2 linked regions of the Pigmentiphaga aceris genome follow. The protein of the gene in region 1 interacts with the protein of each later gene in a pairwise test. Links are inferred from orthologs where the notes say so. Each region holds a gene or a part of one and is shown in the gene's direction. Other genes may lie near its edges. The genes, in order: FXN63_RS16990 and lpdA.

Region 1 (11,396 bases):
TGTCGGCCGCTGCGGGCACGGTGACCGAACCACGCATCTTGCCGTTGACCTGCAACACCAGCTCGATCTCGTCCTGCACCAGCGCGGCTTCGTCGACCTGCGGCCACGGTGCATCGATCAGATCACCGATGCGCGTGCCGAAGCCAAGCTCCTGCCACAGCGCGTGGGTGATGTGCGGTGCGCCCGGGTACAGCGCACGCAACAGAATGCCGGTACCTTCGCGCAGGGCAGCACGGTCGGCCGGCGAATCGGTCAGCGTGGCGTCGTCCAGTGCATTCAGCAGCTTCATGGTGCCAGACACCACGGTGTTGTATTGCAGGCGGTCGTAGTCATGGCCGACCGTGCGCAGCAGCAAGTGGATGTCACGGCGCAGGCGTGCACCGGCCGGGCTGATGCCGGTGAAATCGTCACCCGCTTCACGCACGACATCGGCTTGGCGATGGGCAAAGGTCCAGACGCGACGCAGATAACGTGCCGTGCCTTCGGCACCGGTGTCGGACCATGCCGCGCTTTGGTCCGGGGGACCTGCGAACATGGTGAACAGGCGTGCCGTGTCGGCACCGAAGCGGCTGATGATGTCGCCCGGTTCCACCACGTTGTTCTTGGACTTCGACATCTTTTCGATGCCGCCCATCTGCACCGGCTGGCCGTCGGCGCGCGCAACTGCGCTGACCGGGGCACCGCGCTCGTCGTGGGTGACTTCCACTTCGCTGGGGTAGAACCAGCGCTTCTTGCCATTCGGCTCTTCGCGGAAATACGACTCATTGAGCAGCATACCCTGCGTGAACAGCTTGGTGAACGGCTCGTCGTACTTGATCAGGCCAATGTCGCGCATGGCCTTGGTCCAGAAGCGCGCATACAGCAGGTGAAGCACGGCGTGTTCGATGCCACCGATGTACTGGTCCATCGGCGACCAGTAATCGTTGCGTGCATCGACCATCGCGTTGGCGCTGTCCGGGCAGGTATAGCGCATGTAATACCAGGCCGAGTCCACGAAGGTATCCATCGTGTCGGTTTCGCGCTTGGCCGGCTTGCCACAGTGCGGGCACGCCACGTTCAGGAACGCGTCGTCCTTGTTCAGCGGGTTGCCACTGCCATCGGGGATCAGGTGTTCCGGCAGGATCACCGGCAGGTCTTTCTCGGGCACCGGCACGTCGCCGCAATCGGCGCAGTGGATGATCGGGATCGGCGTGCCCCAGTAGCGCTGGCGGCTCACGCCCCAGTCGCGCAGACGCCAGGTGGTCTTTTTCTCGCCCAATTCCTTGACCGTGATGGCGGCGGCAATTGCGTCGACGGCGGCTGCATAACCCAGGCCGGTGTACTCACCCGAGTTCACCAAGACGCCGCGCTGCTTGTCGCCGTACCACTCTTGCCAAGCCTGGTCGCTGTATTGCTGGCCTTCGACGGCCACGACCTGCTTGATCTCCAGGCTGTATTTGCGGGCGAAGGCGAAGTCGCGCTCGTCGTGGGCGGGGACGCCCATGACAGCGCCGTCGCCATAACCCATCAGCACGTAGTTGCCGACCCACACCGGCACTTGCGCGCCGGTCAGCGGGTGGGTCACGAAGAAGCCGGTCGGCACGCCTTCCTTTTCCTTCGTGGCCATTTCGGCCTCCGAGGTACCGCCTTGTGCGCAGTCCTCGATGAACGCGGCCAGCGTCGGGTTCGTCGCGGCGGCCAGCGTTGCAATGGGGTGCTCGGGGGCCACGGCGCAGAAGGTCACGCCCATGATGGTGTCGGCACGGGTGGTGAAGACGTACATCTTGCCGTCTTGCACCAGTTTGCCGTCGGCGTCCTTGATGTCATGCGGGAAGGCGAAGCGCACGCCCTGGCTCTTGCCGATCCAGTGTTCCTGCATCAGGCGCACACGCTCGGGCCAGCCATGCAGGTAACCGGGGGCAGCCGGGTCGGACACGTTGTCCAGCAGTTCGTCAGCGTATTGCGTGATGGCCAGGTAGTAGCCCGGGATTTCGCGCTTTTCCACCACGGCACCAGAGCGCCAGCCACGGCCGTCGATGACCTGTTCGTTGGCCAGCACGGTCTGGTCGATCGGGTCCCAGTTGACGACCTGGGTCTTCTTGTACGCGATGCCCTTTTCCAGCATCTTCAGGAAGAACCACTGGTTCCACTTGTAGTACTCGGGGTCGCAGGTGGCGAGCTCGCGCGACCAGTCGATCGACAGGCCCAGCGGTTGCATCTGCGCCTTCATGTCGGCGATGTTCTGGCGCGTCCACTTGGCGGGCGCGATGCCCTTGTCCATGGCGGCGTTTTCGGCGGGCAGGCCGAAGGCGTCCCAGCCCATGGGCATCAATACGTTGTGGCCGGTCATCCGCAGATAACGGGCCATCATGTCGTTGATGGTGTAGTTGCGCACATGGCCCATGTGCAGCTTGCCGCTGGGGTAGGGCAGCATGGAGCAAGCGTAGAACTTGGGCTTCTCAGAGCCGTCCGGGCGCTTGGCGTGTTCGGTGGTCAACGTGGCGTTGGTGGCGTTCCAGTGTTGCTGGGCGGCCGATTCGACCTCGGCGGGGTGGTAGCGTTCCTGCATGGTTTCCGGGGGCTGGGCTGCGATCAAGGAAATGCGTCCATCCCGTGCACGGCGGCCGGGACGCGAGGCGTGGGCGCGGCCCCCGGAGAACATCATCACGAGTAGGCCGCGCGACCTAACCCAGCATTATAGGGCCGAGCTCCACCCTGCGGCGGCTGACCGTTGGCTGCCGTCACGCCGCCATCAACCGGCAGGTTCACACCCGTGACATATCGGGCGTCGTCGCTGGCCAGAAAAGCGATCGGTCCGGCGATATCTTCAGGCGTGGCTGGCCCCCACAGTGGCGTGCGTTCCTTGAAGCTTTCCATCAGTTCGGGCTTGTCCAGCATGTCCTGCGTCATGTCGGTCATGGTCATGCTCGGGCAGATGGCATTGACCCGGACCCCTTGACGGCCGTAGTCCATCGCAATCGAGCGTGTGAAATTGGTGACCGCGCCCTTGGCCGCGTTGTAAAGGCTGGAATTCCAGTCGCCACCCATGCCCGACACCGACGAGATGTTCACGATGTTGCCCTTGCTTTGGATCAGGTGCGGCATGGCGGCCCGGCACATGAAGAAGATGCTGTCCACATCGTTGGACATGACCTTGCGCCAGTCTTCCGTGGTGGATTCGGTAATGGTGCTGCCCGCAAATACGCCGGCTGCATTGACCACCACGTCGATGCTGCCGAACTTCGTGACCACGGCTGAGATCAGCGCGTTCACTTCGATTTCCTGTGATACGTCGGCAACATGGACCAGCGTGCGGTCTGCTGGCAGGCTGGATGCGATCTTTTCAAGCTTTTCCTTGGTTCGGCCAACCAGCACCACCTTGGCACCTTCGTGGGAGAAGCGGCGCGCTGCGCCTTCACCAATGCCCGATCCCGCGCCGGTGACAATGACCGTCTTGTTTGCAAATCTCATGCGTGACAACTCCTGCTCGGATTGGCCGCGGTGGCAAGGCCTCGGTGAAGGTTCCACGGAAGGCCTTACTTCGCACGGCAAAGGGTTATCCCTGGCGCAAGAGCTGTTCCCGTTGTTGGGAGCGAATCGGTGCTGCCAGAAGGACAAGCAGGACCGGGGCGGCCACAGTCGGCCGGTCGTCAGGTGCTAGACTGCCCGGCGCTCTCTCTGTCTTTTTTGTCGGTCCCGCCATGTCCCTGCTTGCCAATCTGAACCCCCCGCAACTTGCCGCTGTCACGCTGGAGCCGCGCCATGCGCTGGTGCTCGCCGGGGCCGGGAGCGGCAAGACCAGGGTGCTGACCACGCGCATGGCCTGGCTGATCCAGACCGGCCGTGCCACGCCGCACAGCCTGCTGGCCGTGACTTTCACCAACAAGGCAGCGCGTGAAATGCTGACGCGCATGTCTGCCATGCTGCCGATCAACACGCGCGGCATGTGGATCGGCACCTTCCACGGTCTGTGCAACCGCTTGCTGCGCGCGCATCACCGCGACGCCGGCCTGCCGCAAACCTTCCAGATTCTGGATACTGCCGATCAACTGGCGTCGATCAAGCGCATGCTGAAGGCCGCCAACGTTGACGATGAGAAATATCCGCCCAAGCAGTTGCAGCAATTTATCAACGGCAACAAGGAAGCTGGCCTGCGCGCAGGCGACGTAGAGGCCCATGACGCGTTCACGCGCCGCATGGTCGAGCTTTACGACTTGTACGACACGCAATGCCAGCGTGAAGGGGTGGCTGATTTTTCCGAGCTGCTGCTGCGTTCCTACGAACTGCTGGCACGCAACGCGCCGATTCGTGAGCATTACCAGCGGCGCTTCCGTCACATTCTGGTCGACGAGTTTCAAGATACGAACACCTTGCAGTACCGCTGGCTGAAACTGCTGGCCGGTGGCGGTGCAGCCGTGTTTGCGGTGGGTGACGACGACCAGTCGATCTATGCCTTCCGTGGTGCCAACGTGGGCAACATGGCCGAGTTCGAACACGAATTCGCACACGGTGCAGTGATCAAGCTTGAGCAGAACTATCGCTCGCATGGGCACATTCTGGACACTGCCAACGCGCTGATTCAGAACAACGGCACCCGTCTGGGCAAGAACCTGTGGACCGATCAAGGGCATGGTGAACCGATCCGTGTGTATGAAGCCGGGTCGGACAACCAGGAAGCGCATTTCATCATGGAAGAAATCCGCTCCTTGATCGGTGAAGGCCGCCTGCGCAGCGACATTGCCATTCTGTATCGCAGCAACGCGCAGTCGCGGGTGGTCGAGCACGCCTTGTTCTCGGCAGGCGTTCCCTACAAGGTCTACGGCGGTCTGCGCTTCTTCGAACGCCAGGAAATCAAGCACGCGCTGGCCTACCTGCGCCTGATGGAAAATCCGCACGATGACACCGCCTGGATGCGCGTCGCCAACTTCCCGGTACGCGGCATTGGCGCACGCACGCTTGAACAGCAAGCCGACTTGGCCCGTGAACTGAACGGCAGCCTGTATTCTGCCGTGGCCCGCGTGCCGGGCCGTGGCGGCAGCGCGCTGGTGCGCTTCTCGATGCTGATCGACCAGATGCGCTTCGACACGCAGGGCATGCAACTGCACGAAGTGGTGGAACACGTGATCGAGGCCAGTGGCCTGGTCACGCATTACCAGGGCGAACGAGAAGGTGCCGAACGCGTCGAGAACTTGCGCGAACTGGTGAACGCCGCCGCTGCATTTGCCTCGGAAGCTGGCCACATGCGCGACCCGGATCGTCAGGATGGCGTGATCGAAGGCAGCACGGTGGGCATCAACGATGCCGATCAAGGTTTGCCCGACCCCGAAGACGAGGCAGGTGCCTTGGTGCCGGACCTGGCCCAGGACATTCCGTCTCCGCTGGCGGGTTTCCTGTCGCATGCGGCGCTTGAGGCTGGCGACAATCAGGCAAGCGCTGGCCAGGATGCCGTGCAGTTGATGACGGTGCATGCGGCCAAGGGCCTGGAATTCGATGCCGTCTTCATCACGGGTCTGGAAGAAGGTTTGTTCCCGCACGAGAACAGCATTCTTGAACAATCGGGTCTGGAAGAAGAGCGCCGCCTGATGTACGTGGCGATCACGCGTGCGCGTCAGCGTCTGTATATGAGCTTCTCGCAGACGCGGATGTTGCACGGTCAGACGCGTTATCACATGCGTTCACGCTTCCTGGCGGAGATGCCCGACGAGGCGTTGAAGTGGTTGACGCCGAAGGCGGGGCGGGCGGCGGATGTGGGGTCTGCGTGGGCGACGTCGGCGTGGCGGGACGATGGTAAGTCTGCCCCTGAGCAGGTCGGGACGACCTGGCACAACCGCAGCCGCGAGCAGGGCTATTTTGGTTCGTCGCAAGGCTATTCGAGCAGCCGCAATGGGCCGGTCGGCGTTGAGGTGGGTGGCACGATGTTCAAGGTGGGGCAGAGTGTGGCGCACGCTCGCTTTGGTGAAGGGGTGATCCTGGCCCTGACCGGCAGTGGTACCGATGCTCAGGTGCAGGTGCGCTTCGCCGATGTTGGTACCAAGACGCTGGCCTTGGCGATGGCGAAACTGACGGCCTTGTGATTTGCTTGTGTTTGCTTTGCTTGTGACGGTGGTTGGTTCTACGGTTGCTTTTTGCTTGTAACGGTGTGGTTGTTCTTCTGCCAGTCGCGGGTGGTGGGGCCGGCTCGTCTGCCCCGCTGGACGTTGGTGTCGGGTCTCCCGCCCTCCACCTTGTCCAGAAGGGCAGCCGACCCGGCCCCACCACCCACGCCTTCAAGGTCGTTTGGTTAAAAGCGCATGCCGCCTTTGGGCGTTTGCCGTTTCTCTGGCTGCTTGGTGCTGTTAGCGGTTCTCGGCATTCGGTGGTCACCATCCTTCAATCGCTACGCGGCTGGCACCCGGGATTGGCTGGCCAGGTCGCCACGAAGCGGCTCAGCGGCTCACGTCTCTGACCGTATATCAGAGGCCTTTCAGGGCAACGCCACTCAAGAAAATGTGCGCGCCTGCTTGGTGGTGGGGTGACTTGGAAGCGGGTGGCCGCGCATCAGGTAATGCGACGAAAAGGCGGGGCGTTGACGGTTGGCGCGTTGACGGCTGTGCGTTGAACGTTCGGGGCGATAGGGAAAGTTCGACGCGGTGAAGAACGGTCGGACCGATGAAGAACGGTGATGAGTGGTGCTAGGTGCAGCCAAGTGCTGATGGTGCCAGGCGTTTCCGAAAGCCCTCACACGTCCGCTGAGCGCATGCATCAAATGAGCCGCCAGCGCCACGACCGTGGACCTGTGGGACTGTCAGAATTTTTGCGTGGAAGGCGCTTCTAACAGCTCTCCGCACGCAGTTAAGCGTGCCGAGCCGCCGACGCTCCGGTGGTGTTGTTATCGCCGCATGGCAAGCGCCTCACCAACACGCAGCACAAGCGTTTTACGTAAATCAGCCGCCAGCGCCACGGTCGTCGCGGCCGCTCTCCGCATGCCGTAATGCGGCGGCCACCCGCTTCGGTGTCACCCCACCACCAAGCAGAAGCGCAAATATTCTTGCATGGCGCTGCCGTAAAAGGCTGCTGAAGAACCCACCGAATCGTGAGCCGGAGAAATCTCTTCGTGGCGACCTAGCCAGCCAATCCCGCGTGCCAGCCGCACGGCGTTCAAGAATGGTGACCATCAAATGCCGAGAACCGCGTCCAGCACCAAGCAGCCAGCGAATCAATACGCGCCCAAAGGCGGCATGCGCTTTTAACCAAACGACCTTGAAGGCGTGGGTGGTGGGGCCGGATTGGCTGCCCTTCTGGACAAGGTGGAGGGCGGAGACCCGACGCCAAGGTCAAGCGGGGCAGGCGAGCCGGCCCCATCACCCGCGACTGGCTCAATAGCGCTCACACCCTCATGAGCAAACCGCGACTGTCAGCAGAACCACCTGCTCAACTCATCGCCACATCGAAATCAATCAAACACCCTGCTCAATCCCAACATCATCGGGAGTATGAAAAACCGTGGTGTAAGTCGGATAAAAGCTGCAATACAACGTCGCCGCAACGATAAAACTGATCGGCATCTGAATCAGACTGGCCAAACTTTCCGGCAAACCAATCGCCAACAACAGCTCACCAAAAAGATTCAAAGCCAAGGCAATCACAAACCAGCAAACGCCGTAAATGATGAACGCGCCCTTATTGCGCCAGCACGCAATGCCCGAAAAGAACAAAGCCTTGCCCAGACTCATGCCATGCCAGGCCGCCAAGGCCGGTGCATGCCAGAACAGCGCAGCAATCGTCACATAAGCCAGCCCGAACAACATCAGCGGCGTAGCCATCGCGTTCATGACATCGCCCATGCTCAGATCCTTCGTGCCCTCAAACACCGTGCGTATATCGCTCATGAACGGCATGAAAATCAGAATGCCGACCACGGTCACCGACAAGACATACACACCGCCCATGGCGATCAGCTTACGGAACAGCTTCGGTGCCTTCAGCGCACTGAACAGCTGCACCGGCGTTACCTTGCGGCCCGCTGCGATCTCACGGCATGCGTGCAAGGTCATCACCGTCACCGAAGGCATCAGCACGATGAAGAAAATCGGACCGATCGGCGGAATGGCGCTTGCCATCAACAGCAGGAAACCCAGCGTGACAGCCCAGGTGAACATGGTCATCGGCTGACGACGGAACAGCTCGAAGCCTGCCTTGATCCAGAACCAGCCGGCAGATAACGGAAGTGATGCAGCTTGCATGTGTCGGGGCAACTAAAAAATCAGGGCAACAAAAAAGAATCGGCGGCGCGTCGCAGTCGCAAAATGCGTTCGAACACGCGCGGGTCGTGGGGCGTCAAGGTCTGCGCCGGACGCGGCATGTGGAAGTCGTACAGACGCGATATCCAGAACCGCAATGCCGCCGCACGCAACGCGTATGGCCACAGAGCATGTTCGGCGTCGGTGAAGGCCCGCACACGCCGGTAACCCTGCAGCAGCGCATCGTAGCGAGCCATGTCGATCTCGCCGGTTGCCGGGTCGGACGTCCAATCGTTCAGCGTCACCGCCACGTCGAACAGCCAGGTATCGCAACCAGCGAAGTAGAAGTCGATGAATCCGCCAAGCGTGTCGCCGTCGAACAATACGTTGTCGCGGAACAGATCGCAGTGCGAAGGCCCTGTCGGCAAGCTACGTGCCTCGGGCATGGCAGCCACGCGGGTCTGCACTTCCATTTCATCGGTCAGCAACGCGGCCAGCTCTGCATCCAGAAGCGGAAGCAGGGTGGGCGCGGTTTCCTGCCACCAGGGCAGGCCGCGCAAATTCGGCTGGACCACTGGGAAATCTGCGCCTGCCAGGTGCATGCGGGCCAGTGCCTCGCCCACCTGCGCACAGTGCACCGGGCCGGGTGCCATTACCGATGCGCCGCGCAGGCAGGTCACGATGCTGCTTGGTTTGCCGTTCACGGTACCGATACGCGTGCCATCGGTGCGCGACTGCGGGTCGGGCACGGCTACGCCCCGGGCCGCCAGGTGATGCATCAACTCGATATAGAACGACAGTTGTTCGTGCGTCAGGCGCTCGAACAGCGTCAATACATAGACACCCGTCGTGGTCGTGACGAAATAATTGGTGTTCTCGATGCCAGAGGCAATCCCGCGCAGCGAAACCAGGTCGCCCAGCGTGTAGTGGGTAAGCAGTTCTTTGGCTTGCGCCTCGGAGACGGGAGTGAAGACGGCCATAGGGGTCGGTGGTAAGCGGGAAGGAAAGTCGTCACGGACAAAAAGCAAGCGCCTCGATATCGAGGCGCTTGCGCATTCTAGCCCGTCCGTCCCCGGATGGCCTGTCTCAGAGCTTCAGCAACTGCTCGCGTTCGCCTGCGGAGTCGGCAAAACCACGACGCTGGTAGAAGTCGAAGATGGCATCGACCACCTTGGCCGGGTCATCGATGATTTGCAGCAGGTCCGGGTCGCCCGGCGAAATCAGCTTGCGCGCCAGGGTCTGTTCCTTGATCCAGGCGACCAGGCCCGACCAATACGCGCTGTCGACCAGAATAATGGGCATGCTGCGGCTTTTGCCCGTCTGCACCAGCGTCAAGGCCTCGAACAATTCGTCCAGGGTGCCGAAGCCGCCCGGCATCACCACGTAGGCAGAGGTGTATTTGACGAAGGCCACCTTGCGCGGGAAGAAGTGCCGGAATTGCACACTCACATCCAGGTAGGGGTTGTCGTGCTGCTCAAAGGGCAGTTCGATGTTCAGGCCCACGCTCAGGCTGGCACCGGCGAAAGCCCCTTTGTTGGCGGCTTCCATGATGCCGGGGCCACCGCCCGAGATCACCGAGAAGCCCGCGTCCGACAGGCGGCGCGCAATGTCCTCGGTAAGTGCATACAGCGGATCGTCGGTCTTGGTGCGGGCACTGCCGAAAATGCTGACGGCTGGCCGGATGTCTTTCAGGCGTTCTGCTGCCTCGACGAACTCTGACATAATCCCCAGCACATGCCACGACTCACGTGCCTTGACCGAGGTCGTGTGCTCCGCGCTCACCACGTCGCCGAAACCCGGGATCCGTTTGGTGTTGTTCGCTGTCTTCATCTGATTCCCGTATTCGCTGGCTCTACCGGCCTGACTAGATCCAATCCATGAATAAAACGCTGCTGCTGGTGGATGGCTCCAGCTATCTGTACCGTGCCTTCCACGCCATGCCCGACATGCGCAATGCGCAAGGCGAACCCACGGGCGCGCTCTATGGCGTCATCAACATGCTGCGTCGCCTACGTAGCGATCATAAGGCAGACTACATTGCCTGCGTCTTCGATGCCCGGGGCAAGACCTTCCGTGATGACCTGTATGTGGAGTACAAGGCCAATCGGGCGTCGATGCCGGAAGACCTCGGACGCCAGATCGAACCCATCTTCCAGGCCGTGCGGGCGCTGGGCTGGCCGGTGATTGCGGTCGAAGGCGTCGAGGCCGACGACGTGATCGGCACGCTGGCCGTGCAGGCGCGCGCGCTGGATGTGCACACCATTGTGTCGACCGGTGACAAGGACTTGGCGCAACTGGTGAATGACCACGTGACGCTGGTCAACACCATGAGCAGCGAAACGCTGGACCCGCCGCGCGTGCTGGAAAAGTTCGGTGTGCCGCCCGACCGCATCGTGGACTACCTGATGCTGACCGGCGATACCGTGGACAACGTGCCCGGCGTGGAAAAGGTCGGTCCCAAGACCGCCGCCAAGTGGATCACACAGTACGGATCTATCGAGGCACTGATCGCCCAGGCCGATGGCGTGAAGGGCGTGGCCGGTGAAAACCTGCGCAAGGCCATCTCCAACTTCCCGCTTACGCGTGAACTGCTGACGGTCAAGCTCGACTGCGATCTGAGTGCGCATGTGAAGGATCTGGAGGCCTTGCGTCCGGCCGAACCTGACAACGTCGCGCTGACCGGCTTGTACGAGCGTTACGGTTTCCGCACCTGGCTGCGCGACGTGACTGGCGACACCGAGCGTGTGCCGGAAGGCGATGCCCGCATGCCCGATGGCCCGCCGCCTGCCCCGGTCGAGACCAACTACCAGACCATTCAGGACTGGGCAGGCTTCGATCGCTGGCTGGAAAAGATCCGCGCAGCCGAACTGGTGGCGCTGGATACCGAAACCACGTCTCTGTCGGAAATGGAAGCGCGCATTGTCGGTATTTCGCTGGCGGTGGCACCGGGTGAGGCCTGCTACATTCCGCTGGCTCATCGCAGCATGGATTCCGGCGAGCAATTGCCGCTGGAGGAAGTGCTGGCGCGTCTGAAGCCCTGGTTGGAAGACGACAAGGCCCCCAAGCTGCTGCACAACGCCAAGTACGACACCCATGTGTTTGCGAACGCGGACATCAGCCTGCGTGGCGTGGCACACGACACCATGTTGCAGGCCTATGTGCTCGAATCGCATCGGGGTGTGGGTTTGCAGGACCTGG
Region 2 (11,256 bases), 1.9 Mb from region 1 along the record:
AGAATCAGGCCGCAGCGTCAGCGGCGCGTTCAGCCGCCTCGACGGTATTGACCAGCAACATGGCGATGGTCATGGGGCCGACGCCGCCAGGAACCGGGCTGATCCAGCCTGCGGTTTCCGATACACCAGCGAAGTCCACGTCACCAGCCAGCTTGCCGGCCTCGTCGCGGTTGATACCCACGTCGATCACCAGCGCGCCCGGCTTGACCATGTCGGCGGTCAGCGTGTTGCGACGTCCGACGGCAGCGACCACCACGTCGGCCTGACGCGTGTGATACGCCAGATCCGGCGTCGCACTATGGCAGATGGTGACGGTGGCATTGGCTTGCAAGAGCAGCAGGGCCATCGGCTTGCCGACAGTGTTGCTGCGGCCGATCACGACCGCGTGCTTGCCACGCAGGTCCATGCCGGTGCTTTCGATCAGCTTCATGCAGCCATAGGGCGTGCAAGGACGGAAGCCCGGCAGGTTGGCAACCAGTTCGCCTGCGCTCAGGGTGGAATAGCCATCGACGTCTTTCTTGGTCGAGATCGCCTCGATCACCTTGCTGGGATCGATGTGACGGGGCAGGGGCATCTGCACCAGAATGCCGTGAATTTCAGGTGCGTTGTTCAGGTCGTCGATGCGGGCCAGCAGCTCGGCTTCCGTCATCGTGGCCGGGTAGGTTTCCATCACGGAATACAGACCGGCGTCGGCGCAGGCCTTGACCTTGTTGCGCACGTAGACCTGGGATGCCGGATCTTCACCCACCAGCACCACCCCCAGGCCGGGCCGATGGCCACGTGCGGTAAGCGCAGCGGTGCGTTCGGCAACCTCGGCACGAATGGTTCGGGACAATTGGGTTCCGTCGATGATGCGGGCAGTCATGGCAGTCAAGCTCTACGTTGGTCGTGCGTGGGGTCTGAAGGGATAGAACGAATTCGGGGACGTGCAAGGGGGCAATGAGAGCGGTGCTGTCAAATGCCAGGGCAGCCAGGTGCCGGCAGTCGCCAGGATGCGCGGTTCGGATCGGCCGTCTGCGTGACGACAGATCCGAACCGCGCCATCTCAGGCGGCGGGCTTGTGCAGCGCAACCTTCATCAGGTCGGCCACGGTGGTGACTTGCAGCTTTTCCATGATGTTGGCGCGATGCGCTTCCACCGTCTTGATGCTGATGCCCAGGTCATCGGCGATCTGCTTGTTCAGGCGACCGGCAACGATGCGTTCCAGCACTTGCTGTTCACGCACCGTCAGGCGTGCCAGCAGGGCTTCGTGACCACGGCGGGTGGCGTCTTCCGCAGCGCGGCTGACGGCTTGTTCCAGCATGTTGGCGATGATCTGGCGCAGATCGGCTTCGTTGAAGGGTTTCTCCAGGAAGTCGACTGCACCTTTCTTCATCGTCGACACCGCCATCGGCACGTCGCCGTGGCCGGTGATGAACACGATCGGCAGCGACGAACGACGGGCGATCAGGTGTTCCTGCAACTCAAGCCCGCTCATACCGGGCATACGCACGTCGACGATCAGCACGCCGACCAGGTTCGGGTCGTAGTCGGACAGGAACCGCTCCGCACTTTCGTAGCTGCGAACGCGATAACCGTTGGCTTCGAGCAGCCAACGCAGCGAATCGCGTACGGCCTCGTCGTCGTCGACAATGAAAACCGTGCTGTTCTGCGGGGGGACACTCATACCGTTTGCTCCTGGGTGGGCGGGGTCGATGCCGGGGGATGTACCGGTGCGATCCAAGGAAGGGTGAAGCGGAAGATCGTTCCGCCGGTCGGATTGGCTTCGGCCCAAAGCCGGCCGTGATGGAATTCGATGATGGTGCGACAGATATTCAGCCCCATGCCCATGCCTTCGGGTTTGGTGCTGAAGAACGGTTCGAACAGTCTCGATGGGTCGATATCACCCAGTCCATGGCCCGCGTCGATCACGGCAACTTCCACGTGATCCTGACGCAGGCTGGCCATCACGGTCAGCTCGCGTTTGGCCGAATCCTGCATGGCTTCAAGGCCATTTTTTAGCAGGTTGAGCAGGACTTGCTCGATAAGAATCGGGTCGGCCTGTACATCGGGCAGCCATTCGGGAATGCGTTTGATGATGCCGATGCTGCGTTTTCGTGCATCGATTTCGGCAAAGCCTACCGCGTTGTCGACAATCGCGGGGATCGTCACCCGCTGGCGCTTGGGCTCGCTGCGTTTCACGAATTCACGAATGCGACGAATGATCATGCCGGCACGTTCGGCCTGCGCGGTGGTCTTTTCCAGCGCGGGCAGCAACTGCGCCGGGTCGGTCATGCCTGCCCGCACGCGGGCAACCACCCCCATGCTGTAGTTGGCGATCGCCGTCAGCGGCTGATTCAGCTCGTGCGCCAAGGACGAGGCCATTTCACCCATGGTGATCAGGCGGCTGGTCAGTTGAATCTTTTCCTGCTGCGCAATCGATGCTTCCTCCGACGCGCGACGCTCGGTGATGTCACGCGCCACCTGCATGCGCACGCGACGGCTGTCCACCCATTGCAAGGTGCGGTGGCGAACTTCGAACCAGCGCTGTACCGAAGCCGAGTACACCTCCACGGCTTCATCGGTGAAACGACCGCGACGACCCGCCGACAATTCATCGTGGCCGGTGGCCTGTGAACTGAACACACGCCGATAGGTGCGGTTCGCAAACAGCAGTTCCGAGCCTTGCGGAGTGTCTGCCGTTACCGAGATGGCATCGTCCAGGCCTTCCAACACTGTCATGAAACGCTCGTGGGCGGCAGCCAGCGCTTCACGGACCCGCTTGGGTTCCGTGATGTCGGTCATCGACGTCATCCAGCCGGTCTGCACACCACGCTGATCCAGCAGGGGCGATACATACAGGCGTGCGGTGAAGCGCGATCCATCGCGGCGTTGCGCGTCCATTTCCAGACCGCTGGTAGGCGTGCTGCCAGACAGCAGAATGTCCATCAGGCGTTTCTGGATGTCGTGCTGGTCGGGCGGCCAGTAGGGATACGGCGGGCTGCGGCCCAGCAGGTCGGACTCATCCCAGCCGATCATGCGACAGAAGGCCGGGTTCACATAGGTGATCTTGCCTTCCATGTCGATCACACGCATGCCGGTCAGCATGGAGTTTTCCATCGCGCGACGGAACGATGTCTCGGCGATCAGGGCTTCTTCGGCCTGCGAACGGAAGCGCGTGTGACGCCATAGCGCCAGCAGGCTCCACAGAATCACTGCCGACAGCGACACCACCACCCAGACCAGCATGGTCTGCGAGGTTTCCGTCTGCGTGCGGTACGCGTAAGCACGCACGATCATGCCATTGCCTGGCGGATCGATCGGCAGTTCGTAGACGTGGCGCGCATCGCCCGCCGTGCGCGGCGAGGGCGTGGAGAGCTGACGGCCAGCGTCATCGAACAAGGACACGCGGTAGCGTCGCGCGGTTTCCTGCGGCACCAGTTGCTGCAGGATTTCATCCACGGAATACACCGCTGCAACCGTGCCCAGGAAACGATTGTTCTGGGTCACGGGGATGTGCAGATCGAAATACATGTCGCCGTCGAGCCCGCGGTAGGGCACCGAATACGCGCCCCGACGACTGTCGCGGGCGGTATCGAAGGCCTTGGCCGCGTCGTCTTCGCGCTGGCCGGGAGCTTCGAAATGCGATGACCTGACGCCACGACGCGTGGACGTTTCCGACCAGCGCGTCAGCTGGTTTTCATCCAGCCAGGCCAGCTGGACGATTTCCGGGTGTTCACCCAGCAGCGCACGGGCTTCATCGACAAACCGGTTTTCGGTCATGGTGGCGCGCGTGCCTTCGCGGGCCAGGCCACCCAGGCGATCGCGTGCTGCCAGCATGCGCAGCCGGACCGACTGCTGCGCCCAGTCCACATCGCGGACCAGGGTGCCGTAGCGTTGGGCGTCATCGCGGGCGTCGAGCCACCACAGGATGGAACCCATGACACAGACGAACAAGCCAAGCGCGATGGCTGGCGTCAGCCAGTACCAGTTGCGGCGGCGAAGGTTTACTTGTTCGCGGAAGGGGGCCGGAATATTCGGCGGGCTGACGTGAGACATGGGCGCTAAGTTTACGCACAATCACCCGGCCGACAGGGGGCTGGCAGGGCATGGATTAACGCGGATCATGCCATGATCTGCAATATTTCACATTACGAAAAAACGTATCGCAACGCGAAATTTATATTGCGGCTGCCTTTCGACGCTTTTAGAATCCGAGCCGGGATCGTCCGGGCAGCTTTATGCGCCCGGCAATGATACAAAGAGGGCCCCGCAAGGGTCCCTTGCGTCGCACGACGACGCACCGAGATTCGCACCGTGCATCTGGCGGACGAAAAAGATTCAGAGCCACAGGAGACATTAATGTCTGCTCTTCCTCACCCCGGTGCCGACGCTTCGTCGGCGGCTAACGACGACGACACTCTAGAGACGCAAGAGTGGCTTGATGCCTTGGAGGCCGTGCTCGACCGCGAAGGTCCCGAGCGCGCGCACTACCTGCTTGAACGCTTGATCGACCAGGCTCGTCGCTCCGGCGCACATATTCCGTATTCCCCCAATACCGCCTACGTCAACACGATCCCGCCGCATCTCGAGACCCCGCATCCGGGCAACCTCGAAATCGAAGAGCGCATCCGTTCGTACGTTCGCTGGAACGCCATGGCCATGGTGGTCAAGGCCAACAAGCTCAACCCGCCCGATGGCGGCGATCTGGGCGGCCACATTGCCTCGTTCGCGTCGCTCGCGAACATGATCGGCATTGGTCAGAACCACTTCTGGCACGCTGACCGCGAAGGCCGTGGCGGTGACCTGGTGTACTTCCAAGGTCACTCGTCGCCCGGCATCTACGGTCGCGCCTACCTGGAAGGCCGTCTGTCGGAAGACCAGTTGCTGAACTTCCGTCAGGAAGTCGATGGCAAGGGCCTGTCGTCCTACCCGCATCCGAAGCTGATGCCCGAGTTCTGGCAGTTCCCGACCGTCTCGATGGGCCTGGGCCCGCTGATGGCGATCTATCAGGCGCGTTTCCTGAAGTACCTGCACGCCCGCGGCATTGCCGACACCAGCAACCGCAAGGTCTGGGTCTTCTGCGGCGACGGCGAAATGGACGAGCCGGAATCGCTGGGCGCAATCAGCCTGGCCTCGCGCGAGAAGCTCGACAACCTGGTGTTCGTGATCAACTGCAACCTGCAGCGTCTGGACGGCCCGGTGCGCGGCAACGGCAAGATCATCCAGGAACTGGAAGGCGAGTTCCGCGGTAGCGGCTGGAACGTCATCAAGCTGATCTGGGGTGGTTACTGGGACCCGCTGCTTGCCAAGGACAAGGAAGGCATTCTTCGCAAGATCATGGAAGACACCGTCGACGGCGAGTACCAGACGTACAAGGCCAATGACGGCAAGTTCGTGCGCGAGAACTTCTTCGGCAAGCACCCGAAGCTGCTGGAAATGGTCAGCCGCATGAGCGACGAAGACGTCTGGCGTCTGAACCGTGGCGGCCACGATCCGCACAAGGTGTACGCCGCCTTCGCCGCTGCCGACAAGACCGTTGGCCGTCCGACCGTGATTCTGGTCAAGACCGTCAAGGGCTACGGCATGGGCCGCGCCGGTGAGTCGCTGAACCCGACCCACCAGCAGAAGAAGCTGGACATCGACACGATCCGCGAATTCCGCAACCGCTTCAACATCCCGGTGCCGGACGATCAGCTCGAAGCGCTGCCGTTCTTCAAGCCGGCCGACGACACGCCGGAAATGCAGTACCTGCACGAGCGTCGCAAGGCGCTGGGTGGGTTCCTGCCGTCGCGCCGCACGGTTGCCGAAGAGAAGCTGACTGCCCCCGCGCTGGACACCTTCAAGGCCGTGCTGGAGCCGACGACCGAAGGCCGCGAAATCTCGACCACGCAAGCCTTCGTGCGCATTCTCACGCAGCTGCTGCGTGACAAGACGCTGGGCCCGCGTGTCGTGCCGATCGTACCCGACGAGTCGCGCACCTTCGGTATGGAAGGCATGTTCCGCCAGATCGGTATCTATGCACCGGAAGGCCAGAAGTACGTGCCGGTCGACAAGGCCCAGGTGATGTACTACCGCGAGGCCAAGGACGGTCAGATTCTGGAAGAGGGCATCAACGAAGCGGGCGCATTCAGCTCGTGGATTGCTGCGGCGACGTCGTACTCGTCGAACAACCGCATCATGATCCCGTTCTACATCTACTACTCGATGTTCGGGTTCCAGCGCGTGGGCGACCTGGCCTGGGCAGCGGGCGACATGCAGGCACGCGGCTTCCTGCTGGGCGGCACCGCTGGCCGGACCACGCTGAACGGCGAAGGTCTGCAGCACGAAGACGGCCACAGCCATGTGTTCTCGTCGACAATCCCGAACTGCGTGTCTTACGACCCGACGTTCGCGCATGAACTCGCCGTGATCATCCAGCGCGGCATGAAGCGCATGGTGGAAGACCAGGAAAACGTCTTCTACTACATCACCGTGATGAACGAGAACTACGCGCATCCGGGTCTGCGCGAAGCCGACATCGAAGGCATCAACCGCGGCATGTACATGCTGAAGGAAGCTGCTGGCGGCAAGCATCGCGTTCAGTTGCTGGGTTCGGGCACCATCCTGCGTGAAGTGATGGCTGCTCAGGACATGCTGCAAGAAGACTGGGACATCGCTGCCGACGTCTGGAGCGTGACCAGTTTCACCGAGTTGCGCCGTGATGGTCTGGACGCTGACCGCTTCAACCTGCTGAACCCCACCGACACGGCCAAGGTGCCGTTCGTGACGGAACAACTGGCCAAGCACGAAGGTCCGGTGATTGCGTCGACCGACTACATGAAGTTGTTCGCCGACCAGATCCGTCCGTTCATGCCGCGCAATCGCGGTTATCGCGTGCTGGGCACCGACGGCTACGGTCGTTCGGACTTCCGCGCGAAGCTGCGTGAGCACTTCGAAGTGGATCGTCGTTTCGTCGTGGTTGCTGCCCTGAAGTCGCTGGCCGACGAAGGCACGATCCCGATGAAGACGGTTGCCGAGGCGATCAAGAAATACGGCATCGACGCTGACAAAGCCAACCCGCATTACGCGTAATGCATCGATGAAATGACCCGGACACCCGCCGTGGGCCTGATGGCCTCGGCGGGTGTGTGTTCGAGCTGGCGCAGAAAGCGCTGGCATCGCTGGAGACACAAGAATGAGCAACGTGATCGAATTGAAGGTGCCGGACATCGGCGACTTCAGCGAAGTGGAAGTGATCGAAGTGCTGGTCAAGGTTGGCGACACCGTGGCGGCTGAGCAAAGCCTGGTGACGGTCGAATCGGACAAGTCCTCAATGGAAATTCCGGCATCCGAAGCGGGTGTCGTGACGGCTATCGCTGTCAAGCTGGGCGACAAGGTCAAGCAAGGCACCGTGCTGGTGTCGATCGAGCCGGGTGCTGCAGCTGCTGCCGCACCGGCAGCCGCGCCTGCACCGGCAGCGGCTCCTGCGCAGGCTGCTGCTGCGCCGGCACCTGCACCCGCACCTGCTGCGGCCGCTCCGGTTGCCGCACCCGCGCCTGCCGCTGCCCCCAGTGGCCCTGTGACCATCAGCGTGCCGGACATCGGCGACTTCGCCGAAGTCGAAGTGATCGAGCTGCTGGTCAACGTTGGCGACGAAGTGAAGGCTGAGCAAAGCCTGGTGACCGTCGAGTCCGACAAGTCGTCGATGGAAATCCCGTCGTCGCAAGCTGGCAAGGTCACCAAGCTGCTGGTGAAAGTTGGCGACAAGGTCAAGCAGGGTTCGCAACTGGTTGAGCTGGAAGCCAGCGCTGGCGCTGCTGCTGCCGCTGCGCCTGCCCCCGCTGCTGCGGCCCCGGCACCTGCCGCCGCTGCTGCTGCACCGGCACCTGCACCGGCCGCCCCCAGCACGCCTGCGGTCGTCCGCACGCCGCCGGTGCAAGCCGTGGAAGACCCGTCGGCACCGAAGCCGCATGCATCGCCTTCCGTGCGCAAGTTCGCACGTGAACTGGGCGTTGATCTGCGTCGTGTGACCGGTACCGGTGACAAGGGCCGCATCACACCGGACGACGTCCGTGCATTCGTGAAGCAAGCGGTAGCAACCGCTGCCCAACCGGCTGCTGCTGCGGCCGCGTCGGGTGACGGTGGTGCCGCGCTGGGTCTGTTGCCCTGGCCGAAGGTTGATTTCACCAAGTTCGGTGAAATCGAAGCCAAGCCGCTGTCGCGCATCAAGAAGATTTCCGGTGCCAACCTGCACCGCAACTGGGTGATGATCCCCCACGTCACGAACAATGACGAAGCCGACATCACCGAGCTGGAAGCCCTGCGCGTCGCGCTGAACAAGGAAAACGAGAAGGCTGGCGTCAAAGTCACGATGCTCGCCTTCGTCATCAAGGCCGTGGTTGCTGCCTTGAAGAAGTTCCCCGAGTTCAACGCTTCGCTGGACGGCGACAACCTGGTCTACAAGAAGTACTTCCACATCGGCTTTGCGGCCGATACGCCCAACGGGCTGGTTGTGCCGGTGATCCGCGACGCCGACAAGAAGGGCGTGTTCGAACTCGCCAAGGAATCCAGCGAACTGGCCAAGAAGGCCCGTGACGGCAAACTGTCGCCGGCCGAAATGCAGGGCGGATGCTTCTCGATCTCGTCGCTGGGTGGCATTGGTGGCACGAACTTCACCCCCATCGTGAATGCGCCGGAAGTCGCGATCCTCGGCCTGAGCCGTTCGGCGATGCAGCCGGTGTGGGATGGCAAGGCCTTCCAGCCGCGCCTGATGCTGCCGATGTCGCTGTCCTACGACCACCGCGTGATCGACGGCGCATCGGCCGCACGCTTCAACGCCTACCTGGGCGCCGTGCTGGCGGACTTCCGCCGCGTGCTGCTGTAAGCGCCAAGGAGCTGCGATGAGCAACGTTATCGAAATCAAAGTACCGGACATCGGTGACTCCCAGGACGTGGAAGTCATCGAGATACTGGTCGCGGTCGGCGACACCATCAAGGCCGAACAAAGCCTGGTGACCGTCGAGTCCGACAAGTCCTCGATGGAAATCCCGGCAACGCAAGGCGGCGTGGTCAAGGCGCTGCGCGTGAAGCTGGGCGACAAGGTCAGCGAAGGCTCGGTCCTGCTGGAAATCGAAGCGGGTGAAGCGGCAGCCGCTGCGCCTGCACCGGCTGCTGCCAAGGCCGAAGCGCCTGCGGCTGCTCCCGCTGCTGCGCCTGCCAAGGCTGCGGCACCGGCACCGGCCGCCGCACCTGCGCCCGCAGGCAGCTACAGCGGCAAGGTCGATGTTGAAGTCGACTTGGTCGTGCTGGGCTCCGGCCCTGGCGGTTACGCCGCTGCCTTCCGCGCGGCCGACCTCGGTCTGTCCGTTGCCTTGGTGGAACGTTATCCGGCGCTGGGCGGTGTCTGCCTGAACGTCGGTTGCATCCCGTCCAAGGCCTTGCTGCACACCGCTGCCATCATCGATGAAGCACGTGCACAAGCTGCGCACGGCGTGAGCTTCGGTGAGCCCACCATCGACCTGGACAAGCTGCGCTCGTTCAAGGACGGCGTGGTGGCCAAGCTGTCCGGCGGCATCGCCGGCATGGCCAAGTCGCGCAAGGTGAAAGTGGTGCAAGGCACCGGTGCTTTCGTTGATCCGTATCACATGGAAGTGGACGGCGAAGCTGGCAAGCAAGTGGTGAAGTTCAAGCAGGCGATCATCGCTGCTGGCAGCCAGCCCGTCAGCCTGCCATTCGCGCCGAAAGACCCGCGCATCGTCGATTCCACCGGCGCGCTGGAATTGCGTCAGCAGCCGGGCAAGATGCTGATCATCGGCGGCGGCATCATCGGCCTGGAAATGGGCACGGTGTATTCCGCGCTGGGCGCACGCCTGGACGTGGTCGAAATGCTCGACGGCCTGATGCAAGGCGCTGACCGTGACCTGGTCAAGGTGTGGCAGAAGTTGAACGCACCGCGCTTCGACAACATCATGGTCAAGACCAAGACCACGGCGATCGAAGCCCGCGAAGACGGCATTTACGTCACCTTCGAAGGCGAAGGCGCACCGAAAGAACCGCAGCGCTACGACCTGGTGCTGCAAGCCGTGGGCCGCACGCCCAACGGTAAGAAGATCGGTGCCGAGAAAGCCGGTGTTGCAGTCACCGACCGTGGTTTCATCGACGTCGACAAGCAGATGCGTACCAACGTGCCGCACATCTTCGCGATTGGTGACGTGGTTGGCCAACCGATGCTGGCCCACAAGGCCACGCACGAAGGCCACGTTGCCGCCGAAGCCGCAGCAGGCCACAAGGCCTACTTCGACGCCCGTGTGATTCCGTCGGTGGCCTACACCGATCCGGAAGTGGCATGGGTCGGCGTGACCGAAGACGAAGCCAAGAAGCAAGGCCTGAAGGTCACCAAGTCGGTGTTCCCGTGGGCAGCTTCCGGCCGCGCGATCGCCAACGGCCGCGACGAAGGTTTCACCAAGCTGCTGTTTGACGAGACCACCCACCGCATCGTCGGTGGCGGTATTGTCGGCACGCATGCTGGCGACCTGCTGAGCGAAATCGTGCTGGCCATCGAGATGGGTTCGGACGCGGTAGACATCGCCAAGACCATCCACCCGCACCCGACCCTGGGTGAATCGGTGGGCCTGTCGGCTGAAGTCGCCGAAGGCAGCTGCACGGACTTGCCGCCGGCTCGGAAGAAGTAATTCTTCTGCGGTTTGGCAGTAAGTGAAACGCCTGGCTCATGCCAGGCGTTTCTGTTTCTGGGTTTGGTGCGCGATTGTCCATCCCTTGCCCGCACCCCGGCCGTCGCAAATCCCCACAGCACATCGGGGAATGCCCCGTGCTCCCCATGCGATACTTCGCCCCTGCTCATTCCCCGGTCGATCACGTTTCATGACCTCGCTGACCCCCGCCGTGCCTGCCCCCGATTCCCGCCCGACCGCTACCAGCCCGCTGGCCACCTGGCTTGCCTACCTGGAGTCGATTCACGCCCGTCCCATCGACATGGGCCTGGACCGTGTGCGCGAGGTGGCTGCGCGGATGGAATTGAACATCGAGGCCGTGAAGATCGTGGTCGGCGGCACGAACGGGAAGGGCTCGACCTGTTCCATGCTTGAGGCCATTTTGCTGGCGTCTGGCTACAAGGTCGGCCTGTACACCTCGCCGCACCTGGTGGATTTCAACGAGCGCGCCCGCATCAACGGCGAACTCGCTACTGACGCAGAACTGACCGAACAGTTTGCGGCTGTCGACGCCGCACGCGGCGAAGTGTCGCTGACCTACTTCGAACTGACCACGCTTGCCATT

What was found.
Region 2: the proteins of FXN63_RS16990 (region 1) and lpdA interact in binary tests that used the Escherichia coli proteins (3 or more experiments, as listed by UniProt). The link is inferred for Pigmentiphaga aceris from one-to-one orthologs.

The regions. Positions count from the first base shown.
Region 1 is NZ_CP043046.1:3,911,009-3,922,404, reverse strand. The notes cover bases 3,348-6,366. They hold FXN63_RS16990 (UvrD-helicase domain-containing protein), read left to right. Parts: upstream 3,348-3,680; coding sequence 3,681-6,053; downstream 6,054-6,366. Other genes in these bases: budC (meso-2,3-butanediol dehydrogenase), read right to left, coding at 3,348-3,450. Outside these bases: leuS (leucine--tRNA ligase), read right to left, coding at 1-2,548; more of budC, read right to left, coding at 2,644-3,347; FXN63_RS16985 (BPSS1780 family membrane protein), read right to left, coding at 7,416-8,201; FXN63_RS16980 (homoserine kinase), read right to left, coding at 8,222-9,178; FXN63_RS16975 (LOG family protein), read right to left, coding at 9,285-10,028; polA (DNA polymerase I), read left to right, coding at 10,076-11,396. UniProt on the Escherichia coli protein: A helicase with DNA-dependent ATPase activity. Unwinds DNA duplexes with 3'-5' polarity. Translocates on single-stranded DNA with 3'-5' polarity. Initiates unwinding more efficiently from a nicked substrate than double-stranded DNA.
Region 2 is NZ_CP043046.1:1,980,105-1,991,360, forward strand. What follows is about bases 8,378-11,256. They hold lpdA (dihydrolipoyl dehydrogenase), read left to right. Parts: upstream 8,378-8,861; coding sequence 8,862-10,652; downstream 10,653-11,256. Other genes in these bases: aceF (dihydrolipoyllysine-residue acetyltransferase), read left to right, coding at 8,378-8,845; folC (bifunctional tetrahydrofolate synthase/dihydrofolate synthase), read left to right, coding at 10,843-11,256. Outside these bases: bifunctional methylenetetrahydrofolate dehydrogenase/methenyltetrahydrofolate cyclohydrolase FolD, read right to left, coding at 5-865; FXN63_RS08335 (response regulator transcription factor), read right to left, coding at 1,046-1,666; FXN63_RS08340 (PAS domain S-box protein), read right to left, coding at 1,663-4,038; aceE (pyruvate dehydrogenase (acetyl-transferring), homodimeric type), read left to right, coding at 4,342-7,053; more of aceF, read left to right, coding at 7,157-8,377. UniProt on the Escherichia coli protein: Lipoamide dehydrogenase is a component of the glycine cleavage system as well as of the alpha-ketoacid dehydrogenase complexes.